Mangrovibacterium diazotrophicum: one gene and its partner. Each later gene encodes a partner of the first gene's protein in a complex. Links are inferred from orthologs where the notes say so. Each region holds a gene or a part of one and is shown on either strand. Other genes may lie near its edges. The genes, in order: dnaB and dnaG.

Region 1 (12,198 bases):
ATTAAAAGTCTGCTGAAATGCTTGGCAGAAAAGAAAATCTTTTTATCTTCGTTTGTATACGTTTTTGTGCGACCTTTTCTGTATTTTTACTACAGAGCGTCAATCTATTTACAAGTACAACGCAATAAATGGAACTAAACCCGAACCTGTCAGATAAAGCCCAACAAGATTACGCCTTGGTGGAGTCTGCATTGCGCGGAGAGGAAAAAGCCTTCGCGAAACTGCTTGGTAAGTATAAAGATGCCATTTATTACATGTTGCTAAAAATGGTCAACAACAAAAGCGATGCAGAGGATTTGACCATTGAGGCCTTTGGAAAAGCGTTTAAAAACCTCCACCAGTATTCACCGAATTATGCATTTAGCACGTGGTTGTTTAAGATCGCTTCAAACAACTGCATCGATTTTCTCCGAAAGCGCCGCGGGGTGACTATTTCAATTGAAACCACGCAGGAGAGCAACGAAAACGATCCGCCGATAAAATTGAAATCAGTTGACCCCGATCCCGAACAAAAGCTGATACGTATTCAAAAAGCAATCTTACTTCGCCGCATCGTCCACAAACTCAAACCTCGTTATCGTACTTTAGTCGAATTGCGTTATTTCCGCGAATATTCGTACGAAGAAATTGCAAAAGAGCTAAATTTGCCGCTCGGGACCGTTAAAGCGCAGTTGTTCAGAGCTCGGGAAATGCTGTTCAAAATGATTGAGTCGACCGAAATGGACGACCATAAAGAATAAGCGAAATCCTTTGCGGGCCGGTTGCCGCTCCCGATAACCGGAATCAGTTAGTATTTTATGGAACTTATAACGAAATATTTTCCGTCGTTAGACGAAACCCAGCAGAAGCGCTTTGCCATGTTGGGCGATCTTTATTCGGAGTGGAATGAACGAATCAATGTCATTTCACGTAAAGATATCGATCAACTTTATGAGCGGCATGTCCTGCATTCGTTGGGAATTGCCAAGGTGACGGGTTTTGTTCCCGGTACGCGGATTATGGATGTGGGCACAGGTGGTGGTTTTCCAGGAATTCCCTTGGCCATCATGTTCCCCGAAACCGAGTTTTTGTTGGTTGATTCGATTGCTAAGAAGATTACGGTGGTGAACGAAGTTGCGAAAGCACTTGGCTTGACAAATGTGAGGGCAGAGCAGCATCGGGCCGAGAAAGTGAAAGGCCAGTTTGATTTTGTGGTGAGTCGCGCCGTAACTGCTTTCCCAAAATTTGTGTCGCTTGTTCGCACAAAAATCAGCGGAATACAGCGCAACGAATTTGCAAATGGGATTTTATATCTCAAGGGTGGTGACTTCGATGATGAGCTGGAAGCGTTTCAAAATAAGGTCAAAGTGTTCCCGTTGAATAAATATTTTGAAGAGGAATTCTTTGAAACTAAGAAAGTTATTCATCTTGTGTTGAAAAATACAGGAAAATAAGTCGTTATATTTTGGAAGGAAATAAAAAAGATATATTTTTGCAGTCCGAAATTAACAGAGAAAGAAATAATAAAAAGATATACCAATGAAAAGGACATTTCAACCATCTAACAGAAAGCGTAGAAACAAACACGGTTTTCGCGAAAGAATGTCTACTCCGGGCGGCCGCTTGGTCTTAAAAAGTCGTCGTGCCAAAGGTAGAAAGAAACTGACTGTTTCAGACGAACCAAGACACAAACGTTAAGAAATCTTATACGTATTACTGCATAGGAAGGTAAAGAATTACGATTCTTTACCTTTTTGTGTGTTATAACCATTGGTCTTGGATTCGGTCAGGTCTTCAAAGTCGGGGTGATATTTACCTTTCGGCTTTCGATTTTTAAGCTATTTTTGTTTACTGCAAACATCATTCTGATTTTACCATGAGTTTTAAATCATTTTTGACCAGTAGAACATTTTTCATCCAGTTGGCGATCGCAATCGCAATCATTGTTGTTTTATTATTGCTGACAATGTTTGGTATTCGGAAGTATACCAATCACGGCGAATCGCAACCTGTGCCCGATTTGGCAGGACTGAATATTGAACAGGCTGAACAGCTGCTGGCTTCAAAAAATTTGACTTACGAAATATCAGATTCAACCTACCTGGATTCAGCGGAGCCTGGTTCAGTTATCGGGCAAATGCCACAGGCCGGACATAGCGTTAAAGAAGGCCGGACGATATTTTTGAGTATCTGTGCAATTGCGCCGGAGCAGGTTGCGATGCCGAAATTAACCGACATCTCTTTTCGTCAGGCGGTGAACATCATGCAGGCGGAAGGATTAAATGTTGGCGTAATCGACTACGTGCCTTCTGAATTCTCGAACCTGGTTTTGGGACAGCAAATCAATGGCCAGGAAGTTGAGCCGGGTGTGATGGTGAATAAAGGTTCGCGTGTTGACCTGAGAATCGGCAAGTCGAGCAGCGGAGAGAAGACAGTGGTGCCGAATTTGTTCGGAGAAACACTTTCGCAGGCTCGCTCTGAAATTGCCAGTTTGTTCCTGAATGTTGGAGCAATCATTTATGATGAGACGGTTCAAAGTCAGGAAGATAGTCTGAATGCTAAAGTTTGGCAGCAACGGCCGTCAAACAGCCGCTATGACGAAATTGAACTGGGTGCTTCTATCGACGTTTGGTTAACATTGGACGATAGCAAGCTGATCCAGGAAAGTGATATGGAAATGACAAATGATTCAACCGGAGGATTTTAATGCAGGAAGAGTTTGACGATATTTTTGATGATCAGGAAGAAGAAGGCCAGGAGTCGGCGCTTTACGAGCATTTTAATCTGGTTGTTGATTCCGGACAGAAGCAGGTTCGGATTGATAAGTTTATTGTCAACCGGATCGACAATGCTTCCCGAAGCCGGATTCAGACGGCTGCTGATGCCGGAAATATTTTGGTTAACGGCAAATCAGTCAAATCAAATTATAAAGTAAAACCAGGCGACGAGATCAGTATCGTGATGGATTTTCCTCGTCGCGAACTGAAAATCATTGCCGAGGATATTCCGTTGGATGTGGTTTATGAAGATGATCAACTGATCGTCATTAATAAGCCTGCTGGCTTGGTTGTTCATCCGGGGCACGGAAATTACAGCGGTACTTTGGTCAATGCCTTGGCTTGGCGTTACAAGGATCTGCCGATTTTTTCATCGGCCAATGATCCGCGTCCAGGTTTGGTACACCGTATCGACAAGAACACCTCGGGGTTGATGGTTGTGGCAAAAACAGAAGCGGCTAAAACCAAGCTCTCCAAGCAATTCTTCGATAAAACCACGAAACGTCAGTATGTGGCGCTGGTGTGGGGGCGTTTGAAAGAGCCGGAAGGAACCATCGAGGGAAATATTGCCCGCAGTGTGAAAGACCGCCAGGTTTTCACGGTTTACGAAGATGGCGACAGCGGTAAACATGCCGTGACCCATTACAAATTGATTGAAGAACTGGGGTATGTCAGTCTGGTTCAATGTCAGTTGGAGACTGGCCGCACGCATCAGATTCGCGTTCACATGAAATATATCGGCCACCCGCTGTTTAACGACGACACTTACGGAGGCGATAAAGTTCTTTGGGGAACGACGTTCTCGAAATACAAACAGTTTGTTGCCAACTGTTTTAAGATTCTTCCGCGACAGGCACTACATGCGAAAACGCTCGGCTTTGTTCATCCGACGACTGGTGAAGAGATGCTGTTCGAATCAGAATTGGCCCAAGACATGCAAGATGCCATTACCAAATGGCGCGATTACATCGCCAATCGCGAAATCGGCGAATAACGGTTAGATTTACCATTTCTTCATTTACGATTTACGATTCGGGGCTGTTGAGTGTCTTTGCCTTCTCGTGTTGTAGCGCGAGCAAAATAATTAAACTAAATAGTTATATTTTTCGTCATTGGCGGGCGGACAATGCCAATTATTGATGATATTTGAGTTTTCAAAAATTGAACTCAAAATGAAGAAAAATATAGCTGTTGTTTATGGTGGCGACTCTTCGGAGTACATTGTTTCAGTGCAGAGTGGTAAAAACGTCTATTCCTCAATCGATCCGGAAATCTTCAATCCATGGATGGTCGAGATGAAAAACTCTGAATGGTCGGTGATGCTCGAAGGGCAGAAAATTGCCGATGTGGATAAAGGATCGTTTAGTTTTTCCTTCGGTGGGAAAACCGTCAAATTCGATTACGCTTATATTATCATTCACGGAACACCGGGCGAGGACGGCATTTTGCAAGGCTATTTCGACCTGTTGAAAATTCCATATTCAACATGTGGCGTTCACTCTTCTTCACTCACTTTCAATAAATATTTTTGCAGCAACTACCTGCGCAATTTCGATATCCCGATGGCGAAATCGGTTCGCATGATGAAAGGAACTGCGATTGATGCCGAACAGTTGGTTTCAAAATTAAATCTTCCGGTTTTTGTAAAGCCGAATGCAGGCGGTTCCAGTTTTGGAGTTACCAAGGTGAAGACTATCGACGAATTGCAACCGGCCATTGAACGTGCCTGGATTGAAAGCGATGAAGCCTTGGTGGAAGAATTTGTGGAAGGTGCTGAGTTCACTTGTGGATTGGTAAAATTGAAAAACGAAACCTTCATTTTCCCGGTAACCGAAGTACTGCCGAAAAAGGAATTCTTCGATTTTGAAGCAAAATACACAGCTGGGATGACGGATGAAATTACTCCGGCCCGCATTTCGGCGGAACTCACGAATGACATTCAGCAATTGGCGTCGCGTATTTACGACTTGTGCAACTGTAAAGGAATTGTTCGTGTGGATTTCATCCTGCGCGACGGGAAGTTCTATTTCCTGGAAGTAAACACGACACCGGGCATGACCGCAACCAGTTTTATTCCGCAGCAGATTGCTGCAATGGGGCGTGAATTGAAGGAGATGCTGACACTCATTATCTTAGATAGTATCGGTTAAAAATTAACATTGAAAATAGAAAAAGAGGGGCTGATAAGGCTCCTTTTTTTATACCTTTAAAATTCGTTTCGCTAAATTTTTCCGGGCGAAATAGGTATTGACAATCAACCAGTTTACACAATTTTTCGATGGCAGTAGAGCGTAAAAATACAAGAGGGAATAACAATATAAGCGCAACAATTGAGCAAATCAATGCTCAGTACGGCAAGCTTCCGCCGCAGGCAATAGATGTGGAAGAAGCGGTATTGGGTGCTCTGATGTTGGAACGTGATGCCTATGTAAGTGTAGCTGATATTATTGATACGGGCAGTTTTTACAAAGACGAGCACAAAAAGATTTTCGAGGCTATCAAATATCTTTCGACCCACGAAAAACCGGTCGACTTGTTGATGGTGACCCAGGAAATGAAAAACCGCGAGCAGCTGGATGAAGTTGGCGGTCCGCTCTACATTACTCAATTGACGAGTCGTGTGGCCTCGGCTGCGCACATCGAATTTCACGCCCGTATCATTGCGCAGAAATTTATTCAGCGCGAATTGATTCGTGTTTCATCTGAAATCCAAACAAAAGCATACGACGCCAATATCGACGTTGACGATTTGATCGACTTCTCGGAAACCGCCCTGTTTAAGGTGGCTGAGGGGAATATCAAGAAAGAAACCTTGCCGATTAAGCCCATTCTGAAGGAAGCTGCGATCATGATTGAGGAAGCTTCAAAACGGGAGGACGGTTTGAGTGGTACGCCAACTGGTTTTACCGCTTTGGACCGAATGACTTCGGGCTGGCAGAAGACCGACTTGGTGATTATCGCGGCCCGTCCGGCGATGGGTAAAACGGCCTTCGTGTTATCGATGGCCCGGAATATGGCGGTTGATCACCGTGCTCCGGTAGCGATATTCTCTCTGGAGATGGCGTCGGTTCAGTTGGTGAACCGTTTGATTGCGGCCGAAACCGAGTTGGGCTCTGAAAAGATTAAAACCGGTAGGTTGGCGCAGTGGGAGTGGGAAAACTTCAACCGCAAATTGAAAGTGTTGGAAGATGCGCCGATGTTTATCGACGATACGCCCGCTCTTTCAATTTTCGAATTCCGAGCGAAATGCCGCCGTTTGAAAATGCAACACAATATTGGCGTGGTGATTGTCGACTACTTGCAGCTGATGACCGCCGGTGACATGGGGCGCGGTAGCCGTGAACAGGAGGTGAGTATGATTTCCCGTTCGTTGAAGGCGATCGCCAAAGAGCTGGACGTTCCAATCCTGGCACTTTCACAGTTGAGCCGTGCCGTAGAAAGCCGCGAAGGAAAGCGTCCGCAGCTGTCCGACCTTCGTGAATCGGGAGCGATTGAGCAGGATGCCGACTTGGTATGTTTCATCCACCGTCCGGAATATTATGGTATCACCGAAGACGAAAACGGAAACTCGCTGATCGGTGTTGCTGAGATCATTATTGCTAAGCACCGTAACGGTTCAGTTGGTGATGTGCAGCTGGCCTTCAAGAAGGCGCAGGTTAAATTCTGTGACCTCGAGAGCACGATACCGGAAGAAATTGGTGGCGGTAATTTTGGTCAGACGTTCAGCTCGAAAATGAATAGTGATTCGGGTGGTTTCGGCATGCCGGCCAATACCGGTTTCGAGACGGAAAACAGTATGAACTATGGCAAACCCAACGCAGACGACGCGCCGTTCTAACGGGCTCAAAATAGCTTTCCTTTTTTTTCTTTTAAGTTTCACCTTCGTGAAGCAAAGCTCGGCTTTATACCTGTTGATCCCGATGGACGGGCAGCAGCGAAACCAGTTGAAAGCCTATGGCATTGCCTACTGGACCCTGGAGAAAGCCATTGAGGTGAAATGGCTGCTTAACTACCGGGGCGGCAGTTTCCTCATTCAATATGCGCCTGAAATTGAGTCGGAGTGCGTCATTCGGGGAGTGAGTGTCGAGAAGATTGCCGATGCGAAAGCCAACCTCATTCTAACAGAAATTGCCAGTCCTGAAGTTAACCAGGATGCAGTGAGTATGCAGAAGGCACCGAAAATTGCCGTTTATTCGCCAAAGAACAAGCAGCCCTGGGACGACGCCGTTACGATGGTGTTGACCTATGCGGAAATAAAATACGACCTGATTTACGATGACGAAATTCTCGCCGGTAAACTGAAAGACTACGATTGGCTCCACCTGCACCACGAAGATTTTACAGGGCAGTTTGGGAAGTTCTACGCGAACTATCGTAACATGCCCTGGTACCAGGAGGAAGTTAGAACCAATCAAGAGGCTGCTCAGCGAAACGGTTTCCTGAAAGTGTCGGAGATGAAGCGGGTAGTTGCGGAGCAAATTCACAGTTATGTGGATCGCGGTGGCTTCCTGTTTGCCATGTGTGCTGCTACGGATACCTACGATATTGCCATGGCTGCTCACGATGTGGATATTTGCGACGTTATGTTCGACGGTGATCCGGCAGATCCGCAGGCAAACGAAAAGCTGGATTACGGCTCAACCCTCGCCTTCAAAGATTTCAGCCTCGAAATGAATCCCTATATCTACCGCTTTTCGGACATTGATGTGACAACCATCCGGAAGGTACAGCAACCGCAGGATTTCTTCACCTTGTTTGATTTCTCGGCCAAATGGGATCCGGTTCCGACAATGCTGACTCAAAATGACAAGCGCGTTATTCGTGGTTTTATGGGCCAAACCACTGCCTTCAACTCAAAACTGATTAAGGCGAATGTGTTGATTATGGGTGAGAATAAAGCGGCAGGCGAGGCCCGTTACATTCATGGCGAATCCGGCAAAGGTTTCTGGACTTTTTACGGAGGGCACGACCCGGAAGATTATCGCCACCTGGTTGGAGATCCCCCCACTGATTTAAATCTTTATCCCAACTCTCCGGGCTACCGTTTAATCCTGAACAACGTGCTGTTCCCTGCGGCTAAAAAGAAAAAACAGAAAACTTGATTGGACTGAATGTAGAGGGGTTAAGTGTCAATTTAAGATGTTTACTCGCTCGTAATTACTTGATAGAATTAAGTATATAAAGAAATAGAGGCGATGGATCATCCATCGCCTCTATTCTTGTAAATCGAAAAATTATTCAATGGAAATTATTTCAGTGAAATAATCTTGGTCTCCAAAGTATTCGACATATGAGCCAACACCGGCTTGGTTGAAATCATAATACAAATACATAGTGCCGGAACAGGCATTTAGGAATCCGTGTGCCGACAGGTAGTAGGTTGGTTGCGGAGCTCCATCCCACGTTGTGGTGATATACGCTGCTTCTTCAATCGTAAATTCGCCTGATTCTAAATCGACGTCTACAGGTAGCGTCTCCATCGTTACGATTTCTTCTCCCCAGTATCCTGTTAAGAAGGAAACTCCAACTCCGGTAATTTGAAGGTTCCCGTCTCCATCTAAAGAAGTGACAACGTTAGTTGAACCCCAGCCGCCCATTGTTTCTCCGCTATATGTTCCAACGAACTCATTGATATCTAATTCGCAGTGTTTCTGGATTGTCAGTTCAGCTGGATCTCCCGTGAACAGCCCGATTTCGTCAGCGATTTGAAGGCCTATTGTGACTGGGTCTTCACCAAGATTATTATCTACGGCAGTAACGGTAATTGTTCCAACGCTTGAGTTTGCCGGAATTGTTACTGTTGCCGGAATAGAGTAACTTTCAGGGTTCGCGGTTGTCGCATCTTCAACTACTTCAACGCTGAAAGTCCGGTCTGAACCTGTTTTTTGAGTACTGTAAACATGGACAGTAGCTTCGGTTGTACCCTCTTTTTCAACGACTATTGTAGGAATCTGAATTTCAAATGAAATGAAATTCAGATTTTTAGTGAACTCGGGATCATCGGAACAGCTGTTTAGGAATGCCCCAAATGTCAGGAGTACCAATATGTATGTTAGTTTTTTCATAATTTGCTGAATATTTAAGATTTAACGTCCATCGTTTACCGAAGCATCAATGTTCGGGTTGGCATCAATTTCAGTTTGCGGAATTTTCAGGAAGAAACGCTTGTCATTCGGATCAAGTGTTAGCACAACCCGGTGGTTTGCACCTCTGACGATACCACGCTGAAGGCGTTTTGCATCAAACCATTCTACGCCGAGCTCGCCGTACATTTCTTTTCTTCTTTCTAACAGGATCTCTTCCAACAAAGCGGTTCCTGTCGCAGATGATTGAACGGCATAAGGATCGCGGTCAGACTGCAACGTGAAAAGTAAGTCATGTGCTTCTGTCTCCCTACCCTGGTGATACATGGCTTCTGCTTCCATCAAAATCATTTCAGGCGTACGCATAATTGGAATATCTGCGGAGAATGAGAATACAAATTTGCTGGTTACAAATTCCCACCAGTCGCCGGATTCACCACCGTAAATATTGAAGAATAAACTGCGAACGTCGGTGCCGGAGAAGTTAGCAACAAAGTTCTCGTCGATGTAGGTTCCAAAGTAGGCATCAGCAAAGTGGTCGGTGAAAGCGTGCGGGGCAACGTAATAGTAGTTACTTTGATCCGCTTGTTGGTCCATTCCCCACATCCATTCGCTGGCGTTAATGTCGTCGAAACCTGCGCCGTATTCTGATGCATACAGCGCTGCATCAGGATCGCCGCCGTAGGCTGCGTTGGCAGCTGCTTCAACCTGATCCCAATCTTTGTTCATTGCCATCAGAATCCGTGCTTTCAACCCGTACGCGACCGATTTATTAATGTAGGACTTATTGAGCCTGTCTTCAGGTAAATCGGCGATTGCATCGTTGATGTCCTGCACGATCAGGGTGTAAAGTTCTGCCAAGGTACTCATTCCCTTTGCTTCATATTCTACCTGGTCGTAGAGAGGTGGGGCCGGAGCGCTCGGGTCAACAGCGTAAGAAAGTTGGTATTCCAAAGCGAGTTGGAAGTAGAAATATGCTCTCAGTGCTTTTCCGTGGGCAATGTAGATTGCCTTGTCGGCATCAGAGAGAGTACCATTCGTTACTCCCTGAATAAGAGTATTGGCGTGGTTAACGAGGTCGAACAGGAACTGCCAGGTTACCCGTGTACGACGGTAGGTGGGTTCGCGGTTGTCATTCTCGTAATCGAAGTTGTACCATGAGTTCTGAATCAGGTCTTTTCCTTTTACCGCACGAGCAAAATACATGGAGTAAATACCACCGACATCAGTTGTGGCAACATCCGTTGAATATTCGTATTGAGCGCGCATGTTGCGATAGATCCCTGAAAGGTAGGCATCCACACCTTCCGTCGAAGAGTAAATGGCGTCAGAAGTTAAGCTGTCAGTAGGTTTGGGCTCGTCCAAGTACGACTCACAGCCGGAGAAGGCAAATAATACCAAAACTCCCAATAATATTCTATTTATATTTTTCATATTCTTCATTTTCAAAGACGATTATAAATCAATGTTTAGACCAAATGAGATGGTTTTCATTTGGTTCGAACGGTTGTTTGTTGTACCGGCAATGTTCTGCTCCGGGTCGATTCCCTTGTGCGACTGGTAAGTCCAGATGTTGTCAGCCTGCATGTAAACTCTTACGTTCTGAAGGTTTGCTTTGCTGGTCACAGACTTCGGTAGATTATAGCCGATTGTCAATGCTTTCAAACGTACATAATCGTTATCGAACAGGAATCTCGTAGAAACCGCGTTGTAATCGTTGTTTGCCTGGTACAGTTTTGGTACGTCGGTAATGTCGCCTGGTTGTTGCCATCTGTCTTTGATATCGGCAGAAAGCTGGTCACCGGCTGACTCCAAACTATTCATCAAACCGGCATAAGATGAATCGTAGATTTTTCCGCCAAAGCTGTAGTTGAAAAGAATATTCAGGTCGAATCCTTTGTATTTGAAATAAGAAGAAACACCACCGATAACATCAGGAAGCGCCGATCCCTGGTAGTATTGCGTTGCATCGGAGTAATCCTCAGTTAAAACCTTCGAACCATCATCAGCGTCCATATACCACATGGCATTACCGTTCGCCGGGTTTACGCCTGCATACTCGCGGATGAAGAAGTCGTAAATTGATTTACCGACCATCCATTTTTTGGTACCGTTTGTAATCTCATCCTGTGGTAATTTCAGGATTTCGTTTTTGTTGGTTGAGATGTTGAATGAAGACGTCCAGTAAATGTCTCCTTTGTGCACGTTAACCGTGTTAACCATGAATTCCCAACCGGTGTTTTTAACTGTACCAATATTGGTGAAAATAGATGGGTCACCTAAAGACGGAGCCAGCGGTTTATCGAATAGCAGGTCGATTGACTTCTTGTTGTAATATTCAATTGTACCTGTAATACGGTTATTCAGGAAGCCATAATCCAAGGCAACATTGAACAAACCGGTTTTCTCCCACTTGATGTTTGGATCAACAACACCACCTTGCAGAACGCCGCTGTTGTCGCCGTTGCTCCAGCCAGTGTCGTAACCTTCCAAATAAGGGAAGTATCCGATACCTTGGTTGTTGCCTAATTCTCCGTAAGAACTACGAATTTTCAACAGTGAAATTTGCTCGACTGAAGACAGGAAAGCTTCGTCGGATACAATCCAGCTACCTCCCACAGAGAAGAAGTTACCCCAACGATTGTCTTTCGAGAATTTTGTCGATGCATCGCGGCGGAAGCTGAAATCGATGAAGTATTTCTGTTTGAAGCTGTAATCGGCACGAGCCAGGTAACTGACCAGTCTCGTTTGGTTGATGTATCCACCCACTGATTCAGGAACTGTACTTCCGGAAATAACTTTCACATTCGGAAGGAAACCGGTTGCCTGTGCATTCAAATAATCGTATTTGTAATCAAACGTTTCTGAAATCACGTCGACATTAATGGTATGGTCGTTAATTGTCGTGGCGTAGTTCAGTAAGTTTGTCCAGGTCAACGATTCAGTGATCGAACGTTCCTGAGAAACGCGACCATTAACAGATGCGGCAGAACCATATTGGTTATGATCGTATTCGTACGAGTCGAACAGGTATCTTTCGTAGCCTAAGGTTGTTTTGAAAGACAAACCTTTGTACAGGTCGAATTTCATGGAAGTTGCCGACAACAAGTTGGTTCTTGTATACAGAATGTCGTTGATTTTATTGGAAGAAACGGCATTTTCTCCACCGAGGGTCGGACGAACCGCATTGACCGATTGACCACTTGCATTACCGTAATCATAAATCGGATTTCCGGCAGAGTCATATTTCAGGTTTCCATCAGCGTCTCTGGCATACAGCGGGTAGATGTTTGGAACCACATAAACCCATTGTAAGGAGCTGGTGTACGATGTACCTTCCTGGTTCGGGTAGTTCTGAA
Region 2 (12,221 bases), 850 kb from region 1 along the record:
CTGACATCGAGATCCAAATGCAGGAAATCATCAAAACAAAGAACCTGGGTGCGAAGATTTTGGCTGAAAACTGTGGCCAATCAATCGAACGCATTATGAAAGATTTTAACCGCGACTACTGGATGTCGGCTGACGAATCGTTGGAATACGGTATTGTTGACGGTGTAAAAACTGAAATTTAACTGAGAAACGATATTCTCCCAAAATAAAAAATCCGGCTAGAAAGCCGGATTTCTTTATGCTTGTTTTAAAGAGACTAGTCTTTTAGAATTTCCTCGATCAACGCAAGTTCTTCCGCCGAAAATGCCAGTTTGTTGATCGTCGATACATTGTCTTCGAGCTGTTTTACCGAGCTGGCGCCGATGAGCACCGATGTCACCCGTGGATCTTTTAGCAACCAGGCGAGGGCCATTTGTGCCAGCGTTTGTCCCCGTTGAACAGCCAGTTCATTCAATTTTTTTACTTTAATCAGAGCGGGTTCCACCATGTGAGGTTTCAAAAATCCCCATGATTTTGACGCTCTGGAACCTTCGGGAATGCCGTTCAGATACTTATCGGTAAGCAAGCCCTGCGCCAGTGGTGAGAATGGAATACAGCCGATTCCTTCTTCTTCCAAAACATCCAGTAAACCACCTTCAACCCAGCGTTCAAACATGCTGTATTTGGGTTGATGGATCAGGCAGGGAGTACCGAGCTCCCGAAGTATTTTCGCAGCTTCTTTGGCTTTCTCTGCGGGGTAGTTCGAAATACCTGCGTAAAGCGCTTTGCCTTGTCGAACGGCGTGATCCAGTGCCATCATGCTTTCTTCCAACGGAGTTTCCGGATCAGGTCGGTGATGGTAAAAAATGTCGACATACTCTAGACCCATTCGCTTGAGGCTTTGATCCAGGCTCGAGAGAATGTACTTGCGGCTTCCCCAGTCTCCGTAAGGGCCGGGCCACATCAGGTAGCCTGCTTTGGTCGAGATGATGAGTTCATCGCGGTAAGCCATGAGGTCCTGCTTCAGTATTTTACCGAAGTTTTCTTCTGCTGAACCGGGAGGTGGACCGTAGTTGTTGGCCAGGTCGAAATGGGTAATTCCCAGGTCAAATGCCCGGTGGATCATTGCCCGGCCGTTTTCAAAGACATCCACTCCTCCGAAGTTGTGCCAAAGTCCCAACGAAAAGGCTGAAAGCTTTATCCCGGAGCGTCCGCAACGCTTATAAGGCATGGTTTCGTAGCGGGCGGGATTTGCAAGATAGCTCATGTTTTAAAGGTTTTGTTGTTATCAAATCAAAGATAGATGTTCATGTTCAATAACAAAAAGGGAAAGTGGATAGAAGTATGTATTTTAGCATAAAAGCAAAACCAACTTATGAAAGATAATTCAAATCGACCCTCACCTATTTATGTTGTTTCGGGCGGAAAGGGACTGGCCGGTAATAATATGGTCCAGTCAATGCTCATTCAATATCCCAATAACAATGTGCCGGTGGTTTTGGTACCGCACGTGATTGAAGAAAGCCAGGTTCTGGATACGATACTGAAGGCCAAGAAAGACGGAGGCCTGATTACGCATACGATGGTGCAACATAACTTGCGTCGCAGGCTCATTGCTTTGGCTGCTGAACATGGTGTCCCTCAAATCGATTTTATGGGGCCATTGGCTGAGTATCTGGACGACAAGCTTGAAATACCATCCTTGCAATCTCCGGGTTTATTTCGTGAGCTGAAACAACAGTATTTTGAACGCATTGATGCGATCGAGTTTACGCTGGATCATGATGACGGATTGAGTCCACAGCGACTTAGCGAGGCGGAGATTGTTTTGTGTGGATTGTCGCGTTCCGGGAAAACGCCGCTCAGCGTTTATTTGGCGTTGTATGGGTGGAAGGTTGCGAATGTGCCATTGGTACCCGGAATCCAGCCTCCAGATGAGCTTTTTCAAATCGATCCGGGGAGGGTGTTTGGATTGCAAATCGGGAAAAATCAATTAGTGTCGCACCGGATGAAACGCTTGCGAAACTTCAAAAATACGGATAATACCAGCTATGTGGACGAGCATCTGGTGAACGAAGAAATTCGGTTTGCCAACCTGGTTTTCCTGAAAGGGAAATTTACAGTTATCCCGGTCACCAACAAACCGGTGGAGTCGTCAGCCAATGAAATTATTGGCTACATGAGTGCCCGCTTCGACTTTGGCGGGCGAAAGGTGCACTCTTCGCCTTTTCATGGAAATGATGTCAACGAGGAGAACAGCTCGGAGTAACACCGGGATGACTTTGTTTTGAATTCATTTAAATTGATTAGAATGTGTAAACAAGACATTCCAGTGCTTCTTTGCTTTTCTCATTTTGTTATCTTTACAAGCAAATTTTAAACCACTAAATCATTGTTTATATGAACAGAAAAGCAACCGTAGGCGTAGATGTCGGAGGAACAAATACAGCCATCGGAATTGTAGACGCTTTAGGAAATGTCTTAGCAAAAGACAATATTGACACTCCTTCTCACGGCGATATCGCTCAATATATCACCGATTTATCAAATGCCATCAAGGCTCTTATAAAATCAGTTCAACTGGTAAACTCCGAGATTGTAGTTTTGGGAATTGGTGTGGGAGCACCAAACGGAAACTACTATAATGGTACCATTGAGTATGCTCCAAACCTTTCATTCCGTGGAATCGTTCACTTCGTTTCGTTGTTGAAAGAGAAATTTCCGGATATGGAATACGTTGCTCTGACAAACGACGCTAACGCTGCAGCTATCGGCGAGATGATCTATGGTGGCGCAAAGGATATGAAAAACTTTGTGATGTACACTTTAGGTACGGGTGTTGGTAGCGGTCTTGTTGTGAATGGTGACTTGGTTTACGGTGCTGATGGTTTTGCCGGCGAGTGTGGTCACACCACACTGATTCCGGGAGGACGCTCATGCGGTTGTGGTGCCAAAGGTCACCTGGAAGCGTATTGTTCGGCTCCGGGCATGCGACGTACTGCATTCGAAATTATGGTTCGCGATAATGCTACCGACAGCATGCTGGCTGATAAATCGTTTAAAGAGTTGAGCTCGAAAATGATTTATGACGCAGCTGTAAAAGGTGATAAAGTTGCCTTGGAAGTGTTTGAGCAAACCGGTAAATGGTTAGGTCAGGGATTAGCTGATACAGTTCACCACTTGAGTCCTGAAGCAGTCTTCCTGTTTGGCGGACCTACCGCCGCAGGCGACTACATTTTTAAGCCTACAAAAGAAAGTATGGAAGCACACTTGCTGCCAATCTTTAAGGGCAAAATTAAAATCCTGCCTTCTCAGCTGAATCCGGGTGACGCTGCCATTGTTGGAGCGAGCGCTTTGGTTTGGAAGGAAATGGAAAAATAAGCCGATAGAATTAATCAAAATATCTGAGGGAGTTTCGCTTGAAGCTCCCTTTTTTCTTTTTAGGATTGCGAGGTTGAACGCTTTTTCTTTTTGATTGGGGGAGTGAGGAGCTCCACATCCTTCAGGAACAGGCGTGCAATGTCCTGTATTGTATGATCGAGGCCTCGGTATTCGAAGGCAATGCTACGCTGAATTTTACTTCCGTTGTAATGGTTTATTCGGTTACTTCCGGAAACAGCCTCTTTTGTGATTACTGGTCTCTTGCCAGAGAAGAAGCTTGCCATTCGGGCGGCTCTCCAGGCTACTTGCAGTATCATGTCGGAAGCAAATGTTTTCGGGCGCGGGCGTTGCAAAGCGTCAGCAATTTTGTTGAAGAATTCCTGGTACCCCATGTTGCCGGCATTCAAAATAAAGCGTTGATTTTTATGCTGACTGAATGTTTCCGGTTGCATAAGTTGAGTCATCACCTCGGCCACATCGCGAACATCCACAAAGCCATTTTCTCCTTTGGTGTAATAGCCCAGGCCCTTCCAGATGGATTGGAAAAGTTTAGGGCTGCCGATGTCCCAATTTCCAGGGCCTAGGATGATGGACGGATTCACAATGACGGCATCCATGCCTTCTTCGATGCCACGCCATACTTCCATTTCAGAGAAAAACTTACTCAAGCTGTAGGCCGATTTTTGCTTGGATGGAATCCAATAGGTCTCTTCGTCGATCTCTGTACCGTCCTGCGTATGGCCAAGTGCTGCAATAGAGCTAACGTGACAAAAGCGCTTAACCTTGTTGAAAATGGCGGCATCGATGAGATTAGCCGTACCTTTCACATTATTATTGAGCATACTGTCGTGATCGTTCGGGTGAAACGACACCATGGCAGCGCAATGATAAACATCTGTTACGCCTGCCAAAAGTTCCTCCATGCTGTGGTAATCCAGAATATCGCCTTCAACCCAATCGATTTTCTGAAAGAGTTCTTCAGCTTGATCCGAATAGTAGGAGAAGGTCATCAACGCAAGCTTCAGGTTGCTGCTGGAGCGTTTGAGCGCCCGAACCTGTTTGCCTGATCGCAGCAAATTGAAAAGCAGATGCGATCCAACAAGCCCTGTTCCTCCGGTGACAAAAATCATCGCTGTCCTCCTTTCTGTACTGAAGTGACCAGGGATGGATTTGGATGGAAGCTTGTTTGAATTTTCCGGGGAATCATTGAATATGCTGAATTGATTAGGTACACAGACAAAAATAATGATCTTCCTCAGATTTCAACACGATAGCCGGAAGTTTCGGATATGAAGGGGAATTATTCCTTATTCTGGTTCCAGGGAGTAACCGCTTTGGCACCGAACTCTTTGGCAACAATCTTGTCGATGTGGACTTTCATAATGCCGACATTCTCTACCGATGGCTTGCTGAACTTGAATTCACGGTCGCTGTATTGGCACATGGTTTTTTCGAGGCACGCCACTTTCTCGTCGAAGTCGTCAATAAATTCAATCGTACCTTCAACCAGAACAGATTTCGATTTTACGCGGTAACTGCATCCCACGCGGACATCCTGCCAGGCCAGGTCTTCACCCAATGTCCAGTTAATGCAGATTTTCGGGTTCTTTTTAACTGTTTCCCACATGCGGCCGTGTTGGGCAGAATGGAGGATCACCGTTTCGCCATCGTAGCCGAAGTTCAGCGGTAATACATAAGGCATTCCTTCGTCGCTCATCGCTACGTAGCAGGTCTTGCACGCTCGGATGACAGCATCAATCTCTTCTCGGTTTTCAATAAAAAGCGTTCTCATCGTTTGGGGGTTAAGGTTAAAGAATGGTGCGGTTGCCCAGTTGTTCGCTCAGGTGTTTGGCAACTTTTTTCAGGTTGATATATTGGTTTTGTAATTCCATAAGGTGTTCCCAATTCTCGCCTTTGCCGGCTTGCTGGATCTGGTTTTCGAGGTCGCGAAGCAGGTGACGAACTTTGCTGAGTTTGTATTCCTGCACAATTTTCGGAACCAAAAGGTCCAAAATCTCGTGTTCTTCTTCCACAAAAGCGCCACCCTTTTTCCAGCGTTTGCTTTCGATGTACTTCTCAGCCAACAAGTCGGTAGCGAGTTGACTGACTTGCGGATCGGCGCTGCGAATGAAAAACGAAGTCGGGTTGAACTCGGGGTTTTCCAGGTTGTCGGCAAACAGGTCGAGAATGCGGTTGATCAGTTCATTATCCGATCGAAGTCCGTCGTTTTCGAGCTCCTCCAACACAAACTGTCCAACGCTGAAGGTGAAAACTTCACCGTTCTCATCTTCTTCCTCGAATACTTCTTCGTTGAAATATTTCAACATGATGCGAATAATTTCCCTCTCTTCAATTTCGCAGGTGTACTGCTGTTTGGGAGGGGGCGCTACCGATTTTGCAGAAGCAGACGCTGGTTCGTCGAAAAAGAAGTCCGGACCCGGTTCCTGTTGTTCTTTTTGTTGGTAGTTGCGGTCGCGGAAGTTCTTCTTTTGCAAATCTTCGGTTTGCTTTTGAATAATCTTGCGAACCTGCGCATACAAAACCTCTTCCTGAACATCCATCAGTCGGCTGCAATCCTGAATATAGATTGAGCGGGTAATGGCGTCGGGAACAATGGCAATGGTGCGGACAATATCGTTGACTAGACGGGCCTTCTCAATCGGATCGTTGGCCACTCCTTTCATCAACAGGTTTGTTTTGAAACGAATGAAGTCGGTCTCATTTTGTTCGATGTAAGCGGTCAGCTGGCTCGAGCTCATGGAACGGGAGAATGAATCCGGGTCTTCTCCGTCGGGCAGCAGAAGCACTTTTACGTTCACACCTTCTTCCAATACCAAATCGATACCGCGCAGGGATGCTTTGATACCGGCAGCGTCACCATCGTAAATGATAGTGATATTGGGCGTAAAGCGCTTGATCAGACGAATCTGGTCGTGTGTGAGCGCTGTTCCCGACGAGGCCACAACGTTTTCGATGCCTGCCTGGTGCATCGAAAGCACATCGGTGTAACCTTCAACCAGGTAACATTTATCCAGTCGGGTGATATCGCGCTTCGCTTGGTAAATACCGTAAAGCACGCGGCTTTTGTGGTAAATTTCCGACTCAGGCGAGTTAAGGTATTTGGCTGTATTTTTATCGGCTTTCAGCGTTCGGCCACCAAAAGCAATCACGCGGCCGGCTACGTTGTGAATCGGGAACATGACGCGCCCGGCGAAACGGTCGCGCACCCAATCGTCGCGTTTGATGGTGAGGCCGGTTCGTTCCAGGTACTCCATTTTGTAGCCCTGTTTTTGGGCTTGCTGGGTGAACACATCTTTTCCGTCGGGGCAAAAGCCCAACTCGAACTTTTTGATTATTTCGTCGCGGATGCCACGTTCGCGCAGATAGCTCATGCCAACGCTGCGGCCTTCCGTTTCTTCGTTCAGGTAGCGGGTGAAATATTTCTGAGCCCAACCCGAGACAATCATCATACTTTCGCGATCGTCCTTTTGCTTGAGCTGTTCGGGCGTTTCCTCTTCCTCCTTAACGTCGATGTTGTATTTCTTGGCGAGCCATTTCAGCGCCTCCGGGTACGAAAGAGACTCGTGCTCCATGATGAAGTTGACCGAGTTTCCACCTTTGCCGCAACCAAAACACTTGAAAATCCCCTTCGCCGGCGATACGGTAAAGGATGGTGTTTTTTCATTGTGAAAAGGGCAGTTTCCGAGCATGTTCACGCCGCGTCTTTTGAGGGTGACAAACTCGCCGACAACCTCCGAAATCTCGGCGGCGTCAATAATCCGGTCTATGGTTGCTTGATCAATCATCGATCCACAAAAGTAGCAAAAAATGAAAGTCTTTTAGGCGGCAATTGCATGCACGAGCTCGAAAATATCGGTTACACCAGTAGCAAAAATGCGGAAAGTGCTGTAATGATGATGACAGCGGCACGGTAGGTTTTATCCGATACAACTTTTACCAGTTTGATCCCGAGAAAGGCGCCAAGTCCGATGGCCGGCAGGGTGATGAGGTCGAGGGTGAGTGACTCCCAGCAGATGGTTTTCCAAATAAAAATGTGCAGCGGAAACTTGCTGTAGTTGACGATCAAGAAGAACCAGGCTGATGTACCGATGAAGCTGTTTTTAGGTAGGTGCATTGCCAGCAGGTAGATGGCGAAAATTGGACCGGCGACATTTCCCATCATGGTTCCGAAACCTCCGAATATCCCCATTCCGGCGGCAAACCACCATTGGTCGGGCATAAATTGTTGCCCTTTTTTTCGGTCGCGCCAAAGCATGAGGCCAATGCAGATGAAAACCAAAACAGCGATGATGTTTTTAAATTGCTCATCATTGACGACTTCGCCAACCCAAAGGGCAAGACCGATGCCTACAAAAGCCCAGGGAATGATTTTCCACAGGTACGACCACTGCGCGTGGCGGCGGTAATAAAGTACGCCAAACAGGTCGGCCATCATCAGGATTGGAAGTAGCACGCCGGTGGATTGTTTCCCTCCGAAGATGATTGCCAGAACAGGTACAACGATCATCGACACACCGGGCACTCCCACTTTCGACATGCCAACGAGAATGGCGCAAAGGCCCATGAGTAGCCACTGAATGAGGTTGAGACCGAGGAAATGTTGTTCCATACTGCTTGTTTTGGATCGCGTAAAGGTAAAAAACATAGCTGATTTTGGGAACGCAGTAGAAAGTCTGGGAGGGACGTTGTAAGGGTGAGAGTTGCAGATGGGCATTGGCTGTGATTGACGTCCAGCTCAAAAAGAAGTAATCGGCTTGCGACTCTGCGTCTTCGCCTCAACGACTTACAAAAAAAGAAGACCGAACACGTCCGGCCTTCTCCATCAATTAAACATTTGAAACAAACAAGCATTGATCAATTTGGAAATATTTTAACCTATAGGTTTCTCTTTCAATATTTCAGTAGACAATCAATCAATTTTATCGGGTGCCAGGCTTGCGAATCACCTGGTGAACCATTTCTTTTTATCTATCCTTTCCCAATGTCCGGGAACCCATTTCCATCCCCGGGGAACTTCTTTCCAGTAGCCCGGTCGCCAAACCTGGTCTTCCTTTTGAGGGACCCATCCGGGTACCACCCAAACGTACATTTTGTTTTGGCGCGACCAAACCCAGTGGCCGGGAATCAGCACATAACCCATACCCGGTTTCGGTGGTGGGATCATGTATTGCTCCGGCGGAGTAGGTTTTGTTTCAACAACCACTTGCGCCGAGCTGTTTTGGATGCTTAAAAGCATCCCCAGCATGGAGAAGAACGCGATCAATGTGATTTTTTTCATGGATGAAGGATTGATCTGTTTGGTAACTTCCAAAAACGATGCCACGATAAATTTTGCTTTGTTAGTTAAAGCTAATAAATGTAAATGATTTGCAAACAGGCTGATAGCCGGAAAGTGTTCCCGCGTTTTGGAAATGGGTGTTTGATGGATGTAACCCGGTGAATGTGAAATCGGCGTCTAGTAGACCTTTTGTTCCAGTTCGTGTATCTCTTCTTTTTTGAGATTTTTGAATAAGCGCTGCAGCTGTTGAAGAGCTTTGATTTTAGTCTCCGGGGTGATGTATTCGCTGATTTGGTTGAGGGCAAAAATCAGCACGCCTAAATCGTCGCTGAATCCCACCAGAGGCGCCAGATCGGGGATGGCATCGGTTGGGAGAATAAAGTAGCCCAGTGCGGCGGTGATGGTCAGTTTGGCCTTCATCGGTACCAACGGATCTTTCATCAAAAAGTATAGGAGAAGGGCTGCATAAACCACCTTGGCGCCGGCTTGCTTCGCCACATTTTGAATTTTGTCCTTGAAGGAAATATCGGTGAAATATTTTTTGTACCCTAAGTCCGTCATTTTAGGCTGACATTTGTATAATCAACCCGCAAGTCGCCGTAGAGTTCAACAATATCCTGCATTATTTTGTCGAGATCTTCAATTTGAGTGGCTTGCAGCATTTTAATCCGGTGATCGCGGAAGTTGTCGATGCCCGGGAAGTAGCGCGCAAAATGGCGGCGCATCATCAAAATAGCGGTGGTCTCGTTGCCTTTCCAATCTGCTGTTACGCGCAGTTGGTCTTTGATTTGAGCAATGATTTCTGCAACTGTTGGTGGCTGCAGAAATTCGCCTGTTTTCAGGTAGTGTTTGATCTCGTTGAAGATCCAGGGGCGACCAATCGCACCACGTCCTATCATCAATCCATCAACACCGGTTTGCTTCAGTAATTCGGCCGCTTTCTCAGGCCCGTTGATGTCGCCGTTGCCGATAATCGGGATTTTAATTTTGGGGCTGTTCTTCACCTCACCAATCATTGTCCAGTCTGCATCGCCGGTGTAAAGCTGGCTGCGGGTGCGTCCGTGGATCGCCAGTGCCGAAATGCCGATGTCTTGAAGGCGTTCCGCTGCTTCCAGTATCACCTTGTTGTTTTCGTCCCAGCCCAGGCGGGTCTTGGCGGTCACCGGAAGCGACACGCTCTTCACAACCTCGGCAGCCATTTGCTGCATCTTGGGCAAATCCTGAAGCAGGGCCGAGCAAGCACCTTTCTTCACGATCTTCTTCATGGGACAGCCAAAGTTGATGTCGATGAAATCGGGTTGCAGTTCTTCGGCAATGCGGGCGGCATTGGCCATCGATTCAATATCGTAACCGTAAATCTGGATGGCGATGGGGCGGTCGTCATCTTCGAGTTCCATTTTCAGGCGGGTTTTCTCCACATCGCGTATCAGCGCTTCCGACGAAACAAACTCGGTGTACAGCACGTCCACACCATTTTGCTTGCAAATATGCCGGAACGACTTATACGTCACATCCTCCATCGGCGCCAGAAACAGCGGCGTTCCTTCCAATTCAATCGATCCAATCTTCACGTTTACCTCACTTTATTTGGCTGCAAAGATAACAGTTTATGGCATTGGTGAATAGCCTGTCGAAATAATGAAAAGTTTTCTCGCTTTTTCGTCACTTAACAGAAGCTGTCACGTAGTTAAAGCTGTCAACCTTAAACAGAAAACCAATGAAGAAGATTTTATTTTTAACAGGCGATTTTACCGAAGATTACGAAACCATGGTACCGTTCCAAATGTTGGAAATGCTGGGTTATGAAGTGCATGCTGTTTGCCCGGGGAAGAAGAAGGGACAAACGGTTAAAACCGCCATTCACGATTTTGAAGGCGATCAGACCTACTCGGAGAAACCGGGACACAATTTCAGCTTGAATTACAATTTTGATGATGTGGTTGCCGCGCAGTACGATGGTCTGGTGATTCCAGGAGGGCGTGCCCCTGAATATTTACGATTGAATGATAAATTGTTAGGCATGGTTCGTTACTTTTTTGAACTGAACAAACCAGTGGCGGCCATTTGTCACGGAATTCAGATTCTGACTGCTGCAGGCGTTGTTCGTGGTCGGAAACTGACGTGTTACCCGGCCGTCGGTCCGGAAGTTAATTTAGCAGGTGGTGAATACCAGGATATTGCCGTTAGTGATGTTTACGTTGAGGGTAATTTGGTGACTTCGCAGGCGTGGCCGGCACATGCCAAATTTATTCGGGCTTTTGCCGATTTGATGGGCGCAAAGATCCAGATCTAGTCATTTCGTTAGTGCAGAATATCAACGGCGCGGTCTGCCGAATCCGCATAGAAAAAAATATTTTAACGCCAGGCTTTATGGAGAGAACAACGAATCGATTTTTGGTGTAATTTTCAACGAAATAACAAGTGTTTTTTAGTATTTGATTTAGGGTAAATTTTAAATGAATACGTTATGACAAAAGCACACGATGCGAAGAAGACGGTAAAAAAAGAGCCAGTCAAAAGTCTGAAAGAAAAGCGGCTGGAGAAGAAGGAAAAGAAAGCCACGAAATCAAAAGCTTGAATTGTGGCTGTATCATTTGGAAGCGATGCTTTGGGTTGAACCCCGGGGCATCGTTTTTTTTTTTTTTAAGTGAGTTTTTAGTTACGAGTTATGAGTTTTGAGTTGGTTGCCGGAGACTTCGACTGATCACTGGGACTAACCACTGATCACTGACAACTATTTTCTATATTTGGGAATTGAATAAACGCAAATCAATCTTATGGCTTTTACTGCATTTCGGGGAATGGGTTCTGTTTCCCAGTTTTTCATGGCCCTGTTTGTTGTTTTGGTATCGGTTATCGTTACAATGATTGTTGCCACGCTGGCTGCAATTCCTTTGTTTGGGCTTGATTTGATGCTGAATACGCTGACGCAGGCCGACCTGGATAATCCGCAACATATTGAGGTTTTGAAATATTTGCAGGTTGTGCAGTCGATCGGGATGTTTGTTTTGCCACCCTTTATTATCGGAGCTCTTTACTGCGGCGATTTCGCTGAATATTTGTCGATGCGCCGTCCGATGAATTGGCCTTTACTGATGATTGCGATTCTTGCACTTTTGGTTGTGACACCTTTCATATCTGTGGTTGGTTATTTGAATCAGCAGATGAGCTTACCCGATTGGCTTTCGGGGGTAGAAGAGTGGATGCGAAGCATGGAAGATCAGGCGGAAGTTGCCATTCAGAAATTTATTGAAGTAAAAACCACCGGAGGTTTGCTGTTCAACCTATTTATGATTGCTGTGATTCCGGCACTGGGGGAGGAGTTTTTATTCCGCGGCGTGATTCAGCAAATCTTCACCAAAATGACCCGCAATTACCATTGGGGAATCTGGATTTCGGCTTTCCTGTTCAGTGCCTTGCACATGCAGTTCTTCGGTTTTGTGCCTCGTATGCTGTTGGGGGCGATGTTTGGTTATTTCCTGGTGTATAGTGGCTCAATCTGGATTCCGGTTGCAGCACACTTTGTGAACAACGCGGTTGGCGTATTGACGCTTTATAGCGC

The links.
Region 2: the proteins of dnaB (region 1) and dnaG are in contact, whole or in part, in a crystal structure (PDB 2R6A), measured with the Geobacillus stearothermophilus proteins. The link is inferred for Mangrovibacterium diazotrophicum from one-to-one orthologs. Residues at the interface, in WP_033016901.1 of Geobacillus stearothermophilus: Ser13, Glu15, Ala16, Gln18, Glu91, Leu92, Asp94, Ala95, Val96, Pro97, Thr98, Ala99, Ala100, Asn101, Tyr104, Tyr105, Ile108; in WP_049624496.1 of Geobacillus stearothermophilus: Lys456, Leu457, Leu458, Pro459, Ala460, Asn463, Ala464, Leu467, Leu535, Leu536, Ile537, Ala538, Gln544, Glu545, Asp548, Tyr549, His552.

The regions. Positions count from the first base shown.
Region 1 is NZ_RAPN01000001.1:3,940,437-3,952,634, forward strand. Bases 4,345-7,314 are described here. They hold dnaB (replicative DNA helicase), read left to right. Parts: upstream 4,345-5,034; coding sequence 5,035-6,594; downstream 6,595-7,314. Other genes in these bases: BC643_RS15595 (D-alanine--D-alanine ligase), read left to right, coding at 4,345-4,906; BC643_RS15605 (asparagine synthetase B), read left to right, coding at 6,560-7,314. In the rest of the region: BC643_RS15565 (glycosyltransferase), read left to right, coding at 1-138; BC643_RS15570 (RNA polymerase sigma factor), read left to right, coding at 129-740; 16S rRNA (guanine(527)-N(7))-methyltransferase RsmG, read left to right, coding at 798-1,433; rpmH (50S ribosomal protein L34), read left to right, coding at 1,519-1,677; BC643_RS15585 (PASTA domain-containing protein), read left to right, coding at 1,874-2,686; BC643_RS15590 (RluA family pseudouridine synthase), read left to right, coding at 2,686-3,750; more of BC643_RS15595, read left to right, coding at 3,929-4,344; more of BC643_RS15605, read left to right, coding at 7,315-7,858; BC643_RS15610 (DUF4843 domain-containing protein), read right to left, coding at 7,991-8,821; BC643_RS15615 (RagB/SusD family nutrient uptake outer membrane protein), read right to left, coding at 8,843-10,273; BC643_RS15620 (SusC/RagA family TonB-linked outer membrane protein), read right to left, coding at 10,295-12,198. UniProt on the Escherichia coli protein: The main replicative DNA helicase, it participates in initiation and elongation during chromosome replication. Travels ahead of the DNA replisome, separating dsDNA into templates for DNA synthesis.
Region 2 is NZ_RAPN01000001.1:3,088,286-3,100,506, reverse strand. Bases 4,668-7,660 are described here. They hold dnaG (DNA primase), read right to left. Parts: upstream 7,167-7,660; coding sequence 5,169-7,166; downstream 4,668-5,168. Other genes in these bases: BC643_RS12165 (sulfite exporter TauE/SafE family protein), read right to left, coding at 7,238-7,660; BC643_RS12175 (pyridoxamine 5'-phosphate oxidase family protein), read right to left, coding at 4,668-5,152. Outside these bases: BC643_RS12200 (ClpP family protease), read left to right, coding at 1-182; mgrA (L-glyceraldehyde 3-phosphate reductase), read right to left, coding at 257-1,246; BC643_RS12190 (pyruvate, water dikinase regulatory protein), read left to right, coding at 1,355-2,248; BC643_RS12185 (ROK family protein), read left to right, coding at 2,380-3,360; BC643_RS12180 (NAD-dependent epimerase/dehydratase family protein), read right to left, coding at 3,420-4,490; more of BC643_RS12175, read right to left, coding at 4,661-4,667; more of BC643_RS12165, read right to left, coding at 7,661-7,990; BC643_RS12160 (YXWGXW repeat-containing protein), read right to left, coding at 8,324-8,659; BC643_RS12155 (YkvA family protein), read right to left, coding at 8,837-9,220; tRNA dihydrouridine synthase DusB, read right to left, coding at 9,217-10,230; BC643_RS12145 (DJ-1/PfpI family protein), read left to right, coding at 10,377-10,952; BC643_RS12140 (CPBP family intramembrane glutamic endopeptidase), read left to right, coding at 11,437-12,221. UniProt on the Escherichia coli protein: RNA polymerase that catalyzes the synthesis of short RNA molecules used as primers for DNA polymerase during DNA replication.